2 regions of the Weizmannia sp. CD-2023 genome follow, and region 2 is predicted to be linked to the other one. Evidence: riboswitches for the same ligand, from Rfam matches in the RefSeq annotation. Region 2 holds a riboswitch; the other holds the start of a gene.

Region 1 (4,430 bases), on a different contig from region 2:
CACATAATAGGTCGTTTTCAAGCCGGACTTCCAAGCTTGCAGATGGAGATCAAGCAACACTTGCGCGCGGATATTGTACGGCACATAAAAATTGAAAGAGATGCTCTGGTCAATATGTTTTTGCCTTGCCGCATTCTGCCGGACGGACCATCTTTGGTCAAGTTTATAAGCCGAACGGCGGTAAATGTTGTACGTCCGGTGGTCTAAATCAGGCGCTGTAACCGGAAATCTGTAATCCTTTTTTTCTTCCATATAATAAGGCTGGAAAACCGGGTCAATGCTTGCTGTCGAGCCGGCAATAATCGAAGTGGTCGCATTCGGTGCAACCGCCATTAAATATCCGTTCCGCAAGCCGTATTTTTTCACTTCTTCAGCAAGCGCCAACCAGCGTTCACTTGTGTAGCCTTTACCGGTAAAATAAGCGCCGGTGCTCCACTTGCTGCCTGGAAATGCCGGATAGCTGCCTTTTTCCCTGGCTAATTCCATGCTGCTTTTAATCGCATAGTAGGCAATGTTTTCGTACAGTTTATCCGCATATTCGACGGCTGCTTCCGTTTCCCATTCAATTCCCTCAAGTGCCAGCAAATGATGCCAGCCAAATGTGCCAAGCCCGACCGCACGGTACTTTTTGTTCGTGATTTGCACTTGTTTAATGGGCAACGTATTGACATCAATCACATGATCGAGCATGCGGACCTGGATGCGGATAAGCCGTTCGAGCACCCCGTCCGGGACAGCTTTCCCAAGATTGATGGAACTCAAGTTACAGACGACATAATCCCCGGAACGGTATTTCTTTACGATCACATTTTCTTCTTTGATCCATTCTTCAATCAGCTCAGTCGGGGACTGGTTCTGGGCAATTTCCGTGCATAAATTGGAGCAGTAAATGATCCCTTTGTGGCTGTTCGGGTTTTGCCGGTTCACTTCATCGCGGTAAAACATAAACGGCGCTCCTGTTTCAAGTTGCGATCTCATGATGCGCTTCATAATCTCGATCGCCGGAACTTTCCTTTTCGAACGGAGATCGGCATGGATGCACGCCTCATATTTTTCACGCCAGCTCCCTTTTCCCTTCTCTTCATCGTAAAAATCTTCAAGAGCAAACCCCATGACTTCTTTTACTTCATGCGGATCAAAAACATACCAGTCCCCGCGCTTTTCCACCTGTTCCATAAAATAATCTGGGATGCACACGCCTGTATAAATATCGCGGGCACGGAGCCGGTCATCGCCGTTATTTAACTTCAAATCGAGAAAATCTTCAATGTCGCGGTGCCACACATCGAGGTAGACGGTAATGGCGCCTTTTCTTGTCCCGAGCTGGTCAACGCTCACTGCCGTGTTGTTCAGTTGTTTGATCCACGGCACCACACCACTCGACATGCCCGGGAAACCTTTAATCGCGCTTCCCCGTCCACGGATTTTTCCCATATACACACCGATCCCGCCGCCGTTTTTCGAAAGCTGGGCGATGTCGGTGTTACTGTCATAGATTGATTGCAGGCTGTCCGCCACTGTATCAATGAAACAACTCGAGAGCTGGCCATGCGTTTTGCCCGCATTCGCGAGCGTCGGGGTTGCGACCGTCATGTACAGATTGCTGAGTGCCCAGTACGCTTCCTTCACATGTTCCATCCGGGTTTCCTGCTGTTCATCCTGCATCAGGTACATCGCAATCACCATCCAGCGCTCTTGCGGCAGTTCATAGACATGCTTTTCAAAATCACTTGCCAGATAACGGGTTACGAGCGTATAGAGGCCGGGATACGTAAAAAGCAAATCCTTCTCCGGGTCGATTAGGCGGCCGAGCGTTTCTATTTCCTGCTTTGTATATTTGTCAAGCAGTTTTGGAGAATAAATGCCTTTTTCTACCAGCTGCCTGATCAAATCATAGAAAGACCCGTACTTGAGGGTTGGATCATAATGCCGGTTTTTGGCGGCTTCGGCATAAAGCTTATGTAAGTAAATTCTCGCTGCAAAGAATGTCCAGGCCGCACCTGCTTCATCGATATTTTCAAGGGCATGTTTAATAAGTAGATCTGTTTTTTCCACCAAAGAGGCATCCTGGTCCCATAACTTTAAAATCTTTTCCTTATAAGCGCCGGTTTCAATCTCCAGGCCTGCAGACATTTGATCAATGAGCTGCAAAATCATTTCTTTTGATTCCAGTTGAATAGATATCACGTTTTCTCCTCCCTTTTTTGAACGCAAAAAAACCGTTCATTTCAGGGGGATGAACGGCAAAAACGGCAGAAAAACAGCATCCGTGATCATCTGTTTTACCGTTTCCCGTTCCCGCACCCCGAAGAATAGAAACTTCAAGTATTGGCAGGTCTCCTGGCTTGTGTTTCATTCTAATGAAGCCCTTCCCATACCGCCGCCAAAAAAAGCAGCCGGTACAGTGGTTTGCTCTTTCGTCCACACTGACAGTTGCGGGGGCAGCTCCGGTTTCCCACCGGATTCCCTTTTCAGGCATCTCAAAGCCACCAATACTCGCATACTATATTTAGTATTTTTTTGTTTTAGAATTTCTATATGTTGTTATCCTACCATATTCGACAAAAGATATCAATCCTCAGTTACGTTGAATATGTTTCAAGTTTGTCCGTAAAAAGATGCCGAATACGGAGCAGCCTTCTTCGCCTTTTTCCTTAAGGAATGGATTTTCACAGTCCGTTATCCATTTTAGACGATTGAGGGAGCAGGTACAATACATCGGTTTGACTTTACCCATTAAATTTCTCCCCCACACATGACATTGCAAAAAACCAGAAGCACAATGGCAAAAATTTTAAGCGTTTCCTTCTCATAGGGGCGCTCTTCGTAAAGCACTGGTGAAAATGTGGGCTGCTGCCTTCACATAGAACCCGGCTACGTTAAGGGAGCATGGAAAAACGAAGGTCTTTCTTCACATAGAGCCCGGCTATGTTAAGAAAGCGTGGAAAAATGAAGGGCTTTCTTAACATAGAGCCCATCTACGTTAAGGAAGAACGGAAAAATGAAGATCTTCCTTCACATAGGGCGCGGCTATGTTAAGGAAGCTTGAAAAAACGGAGGTCTTCCTTTACATAGAGGGCGGCTACGTTAAGGAAACACGGAAAATTGACGGCCTTCCTTTACATAGAGTGCGGCTACGTTAAGAAAGCTTGAAAAAATGACGGCCTTCCTTCACATAGAGCCCGGCTACGTTAAGAAAGCTTGCAAAATTGACGGCCTTCCTTCACATAGAACCCGGCTATGTTAAGGAAGCTTGCAAAATTGACGGCCTTCCTTCACGTAGAACCGGCTACGTTAAGAAAGCATGCAAAAACGACGGCCTTCCTTCACATAGAACCCGGCTACGTTAAGAAAGCATGCAAAAACGACGGCCTTCCTTCACATAGAGCCCAGCTACGTTAAGGAAGCACGAAATAACGAAGATCTTCCTGTTAAGGAAGCTTGAAAAAAACGGAGGCCTTCCTTCACATAGAACCTGTCTACGTTATAGAGGCAATCCCGATTAGCCCGTTATTCCCGCCCCTTTCAAGCAGCAGTTGCAAAAATGAAAAAGTTGATCCAACAACCGCGACCTTTCTGGGCTGATTCGTATACGTCTTTCAGGTTGCAAAAAAAGAAAAGGTTGGGACCAACAACTGGCCTCAACCTTATCCTTTTTTAATTCGTCTTCACTGCTTGAACTTGATAGCCTGTTTTTTCAACGATTTCTTTCAACTCATCTGTTGAAACCTTTGCCTCGTCGAAATCTACTTTTGCCTTGCTGGCGTTGAAAAGTACTTTCACATTTTCCACGCCTTCCACTTTGTCCAGCGCGCCTTCTATTTTTTTCATACAAGACGGACAGGTTAACGTTTCTAATTGCATCACGGCTTTTTTCATTCCGTTTCCCTCCTTTTGTTTTTATTTTACATGCCGCACCGGTTTCCGTAATTGATCTCCATCAAGTTCGCCCATTTTGCTGATCTTGAACTTCTGCCGTCCGCCTTTTGGTGCAAACCCGATCAACCGCATCGCATTGAGAATAACAGCTAAAACGCTGCCTTCATGGACAAACATGCCGGCTGCAAGGTCTACCTGCCCCCGGAGAACCCCAACAAGCAAAAATACGACGACCGCCAATGCCACTGCTATATTCTGTTTCATATTCCGCATCGTTTTTTTCGAAAGGGCAAAGGCATGGACATATTGGGAAAGCTTGTCTGCCATCAAAACGATATCAGCCGTTTCGATAGAGATATCCGTTCCGCCTTTCCCCATGGCAAGCCCGATATCTGCCGTTGCAATCGCAGGGGCATCATTCATGCCGTCTCCTGCCATCGCCACAACAGCTCCTTCCTCTTTCAGTTTCTTCACATAGTCCACTTTTTCATCCGGAAGCAGCTCTGCATGAAAGGCATCAATACCCAATTGGTTGGCGACGGCTCGGGCGG
Region 2 (4,430 bases):
TCTTTTTCCTCGGCATCGGTTTCTTTTTTGTCTTCCGTTTCAAAACCGAGATCGCCGCTTGATACGGACCTGAATTCTTTTTCCTTATAATTCATGAGCATCTTGATCGCAAATTCATCGATGTCTTCCGTAAAGTAAAGGATTTCGTATCCTTTATCAAGCACAAGTTCCGTCTGCGGCAATTTTTCAATCCGGTCAATCGACTCACCGGTTGCGTAATAAATGTATTTTTGGTCTTCCGGCATGCGGCTTACGTATTCATCAAGCGTAACAAGCTTTTTCTCTTTTGAAGAATAAAACATCAGGAGATCCTGCAAATCTTCTTTGTGCGCGCCAAATTCATTGTACACCCCGAATTTCAACTGGCGGCCGAATGATTTGAAAAATGCTTCGTACTGCTCGCGGTTTTCTTTTAAAAGGTTAGCTAGTTCACGCTTGATTTTGTTTTTGATATTTTTCGCAATCAGTTTTAGCTGACGGTCGTGCTGGAGCATTTCCCGCGAAATGTTCAGAGACAGGTCTTCGGAGTCGACCATCCCTTTGACAAAACTGAAATAATCCGGTAAAAGATCCGGGCATTTTTCCATAATCAGAACGCCATTCGCATACAGTTCCAGCCCTTTTTCATATTCCGGCGTATAATAATCGAACGGAATTTTTTCCGGAATGTAAAGAATTGCATTGTAACGCACGGTGCCGTCAACTTTGATGTGAATATGCTTGACCGGTTTGTCAAAGCCGTAATGCTTTTCCATATAAAATTGCTCATAATCTTCATCTGTCAGCTCACTCTTGTTTTTGCGCCAGATCGGGACCATGCTGTTGAGCGTTTGTTCTTCTTTGACCTCTTCGTATTCATCATCGCTGCCCTCTTTCAGGCGCCTTTCCGTTACATCCATTTTAATCGGGTAGCGGATAAAATCGGAATATTTTTTCACAATGGCCCGCAGCCGGTACTCTTCCAAATACTGATCGTAGTCTTCATCCTCTGTGTTTTCTTTCAGCTTCAATATAATATCCGTACCGTTGCCGTTTTTTTCGCACGGCTCAATCGTATAGCCTTCCGCACCTTTCGACTGCCATTTATAAGCCTGATCGCTCCCCGCAGCCTTGGAAATGACGGTAATTTCATCTGCCACCATGAACGCCGAGTAGAAGCCGACGCCGAACTGGCCGATAAGATCATACCCGTCTTTCATTTCATTGTCATGTTTAAAAGCGAGCGAACCGCTTTGCGCGATCGTGCCGAGGTTTTCTTCCAGTTCCGTCTCCGTCATGCCGATCCCGGTATCAGAAACAGTCAGCGTCCGGTTTTCTTTATCCGGGGTAATTTTAATGTAGTAGCTGTCTTTATCAAATGTTAAATTTTCATCTGTCAAAGCTTTGTAATAAATTTTATCAATCGCGTCGCTGGCGTTGGATATCAGCTCACGCAAGAAAATTTCTTTTTGCGTGTAAATCGAGTGGATCATCATGTCGAGAAGCCGTTTGGATTCTGCTTTAAATTCCTTTACCGCCACTTCGATCTCTCCTTTATATGTATAGATGATGGCAATGTCCCTTTAGCACTCCTAACACCAGAGTGCTAACATCTTATTTTTTAGCACAGCACCGCTTGTTTGTCAATGAAACAGTGGCAGAAATTGTCCTTTCCAACTGCCAGGGGTTGTTCTATAATTAATTACTGACATCTAAATACGGGCTTGGGCGATGGAAACAGGTGAAATTCCTGTACGGTCCCGCCACTGTGATGGAAAAAATTTTCCTAAGTCAGATCTTTCTCCCAAGCTGTCGGTTTATTTGAAGCCTACGAGGTATAGGCGAAAAATTTTTGCCCTTGTATACCTCTTTTATACAAGGGGTTTTTTATGAAAGGAGAGCGGTAATGGTGGGAAAAAGTGCAAGAAGACTCTTTCTGGGAATTGTTTTTGTTTTGGCATTTGCAGTTCCAATCCACAGTTTTGCAGCAGTATCTGTCTGCAAAGATATAAAGGATACGGCATCATATTTTAAATCTTCCGCTTTAAACTCGGATTTTGCAGTAGCCGCACTGGCAAAGGAGAATTTGCTAACAGCCCATGAGATAAAGCAGTACCGGAAAGTTTTAATAAACCGGGTGAGAGCCAAAGGCAAAGAGTTAACCGGTACGGAACTCGTTAAGACCATCATTGCTCTAAAAGCGATTGGAGAGGATCCGGAAAACTTTCAAGGAGAGAATTTGATCAAACGCGTATACGATACGGCGGCAGAAAGCTCGGTAACCGGATATGCCTATGATTTAATCGCTTTGAATACGGATAATTATGAGATTCCGAGTGATGCACCGAATACTCCTGCTAAAATTGCAGCAAAACTGGTTGATGCGGAACTTCCGGACGGCGGTTGGAGCTGGAGTTTGACCGCCAAAAATTCGGATGTTGACTCAACCGGCATGGTACTGACCGCGCTTGGCACTTATCAGGATAAACATGATAAAGATGTGAACACGGCAATCCGGGATGGCATTAAATACTTGAAGGCAGCAGAAAAAGAAAACGCCAGCTTTGACAATTCGTGCACAACCGCCCAGGCCATCATCGGTCTTGTCTCTGTCGGCGTTGACCCGTCAACCGATGATTTTGTTAAAAAAGGCATGAATCCAATTTCTGCGCTCAGCACCTATAAAGATGCCAAAAACGGCGGGTACAAGTGGCAAACGGCAAGCGAATCTTCAGATAGCTTTTCAACAGAACAGGTTTTCCAGGCCCTTGTCGCCTATGACCTTTTTCTCAAGGGGGATACCCTGTATAACTTCCGGAAAGTAAGCAGCTCCTATTCTGCCTGTACAGACGCAACCGATTCGGGTGCCGGGGACAAGGATTCGAGCAGTAGCAATACCGGGAGTAAAGGTAGCGACAATTCTCCAAATAATAATGGGACTGGCAAAACCACCAGCCAAAGTCCAGCTGCTGCCGCTGCAAAAGTGGTTGAAAAGCATGCGAAAGAAGTCGTCACCAAAACGAATACGATTACGAAAGATCATACAATTACAAACAACAACACCATCACAAAAACCAACACGGTAGAAAAGCCAGCTGCAACTAAAAATCAAACGCCGGCAAAAGCAGAAAAAGTTTCACATGCAAAAAAAGAGGACAAGCCTGCAGCTGCAACTGACCAGGCAACCCCTGCAGAAGATGTGCAGCAAGAGCCGAAAAAAGTCGTTATTACCAAAACAACGGGTATTTCTCCTGTGCACGGCTGGGTCGGTTCCCTATCTGCGGGTGCAGGCGTCATCCTGCTAATCATCAGTAAAAAATTTCTGGGGGTATGAGCAGGAATGAAATATAAAAGCATGATCATTGATAGTATTGCCGTCTTATTGATTGCATTCGGCGCCTGGTTTTTGATCGACGGTTTCCATTTTGAATCGAAAACCGTTAAAACCTATTCAGAAACAACACAAGTTGCAAACACTGCAGCAAAGGAAAAGAGTACGGCAGCAAAAGAAAATACATCCGGAAAGAAAACGGACGACGCTGGCAGTATCAAAACGGATGAAAAAAGCAATACGGGCGGATCCGGAAGCAACGTGAAAGATTCAGCCGCTCGTTCCAAAAATACTGAGGCTAAAGCTTCGACAGACAGCAAAACGGATGAAACACCTGCCACAAATACAAAAACGGCGGTCACATCCAGCACATCAACAAAAACGACAACTGGGGCTTCTTCGTCCGGTTCCAATGACAGCCGTGCTTCCGACAACACGGGAGCCTCATCTAAAGCAAAGGCCGAAACGGTTTCTTTAACGGTAAAGGGCTATAAAGGGCCAGTTTTCGGCGGCAAATACAGTTATAAAAGCGGAGACACAGCATTTTCCGTTTTAAAAACAGCTACCGCTTCTGAAGGTGTAAGCGTCGATTATTCCGGATCCGGTGCAACGGCCTATGTAAAAGGCATTGACGGCCAGTATGAAGGGGATCAAGGCGGCATGAGCGGCTGGAAATATAAAGTAAACGGAAAAGAGCCAAACGTTTCCGCAGGGACGTATAAATTAAAAGCCGGCGATCAGGTTGTCTGGTTCTATTCTAAATAGGAGTGCATAATATGGGGAATCAGCCGCTTGAAAAAAAGAAGTCAGCGAAGAACGCTTCACGGCTGACAAGGAGAATGGCGCTTCTTGCCATGCTAGCCGCACTGAGCGTGGCCGGACGGATTTTGATGGCGTCAATCCCGAATGTCCAGCCATGCACGGTGATCATCATTTGCAGTTCTTTTGTTTTCGGCATCCGCTTCGGTTTGGCGCTTGCGTTTTTAATCGTTTTCGGTTCCGATATGTTTCTTGGCATGGGGTTGTTTGCGATCATGCAATTTCTTGCGTGGGGGAGTATCGCGGTGCTTTCCGGTCTGCTCGGCAAGAAAGAGTTATACAAAAAAATCCCGCATCTCGT

Evidence for each region. Region 2 has a riboswitch for cobalamin ahead of P9687_RS04940 (terpenoid cyclase). Riboswitches for the same ligand answer to the same signal wherever they lie in the genome.
Region 1: it holds a riboswitch for cobalamin, as region 2 does, so the genes downstream of both, P9687_RS12085 (ribonucleoside-diphosphate reductase subunit alpha) here and P9687_RS04940 (terpenoid cyclase) in region 2, are expected to answer to the same signal.

What each region holds. Positions count from the first base shown of each region.
Region 1 covers NZ_JARTJQ010000081.1:34,078-38,507, reverse strand. Annotated here, with positions in the region: gene P9687_RS12085 (ribonucleoside-diphosphate reductase subunit alpha) at 1-2,187, opposite strand, end outside; gene P9687_RS12080 (hypothetical protein) at 2,138-2,356, opposite strand; cobalamin riboswitch at 2,314-2,509, opposite strand; gene P9687_RS12075 (heavy-metal-associated domain-containing protein) at 3,658-3,879, opposite strand; gene P9687_RS12070 (heavy metal translocating P-type ATPase) at 3,901-4,430, opposite strand, start outside.
Region 2 covers NZ_JARTJQ010000036.1:15,150-19,579, reverse strand. Annotated here, with positions in the region: gene htpG (molecular chaperone HtpG) at 1-1,520, opposite strand, end outside; adenosylcobalamin (AdoCbl) riboswitch at 1,686-1,833, shown strand; gene P9687_RS04940 (terpenoid cyclase) at 1,886-3,313, shown strand; gene P9687_RS04935 (DUF4430 domain-containing protein) at 3,320-4,075, shown strand; gene P9687_RS04930 (ECF transporter S component) at 4,087-4,430, shown strand, end outside.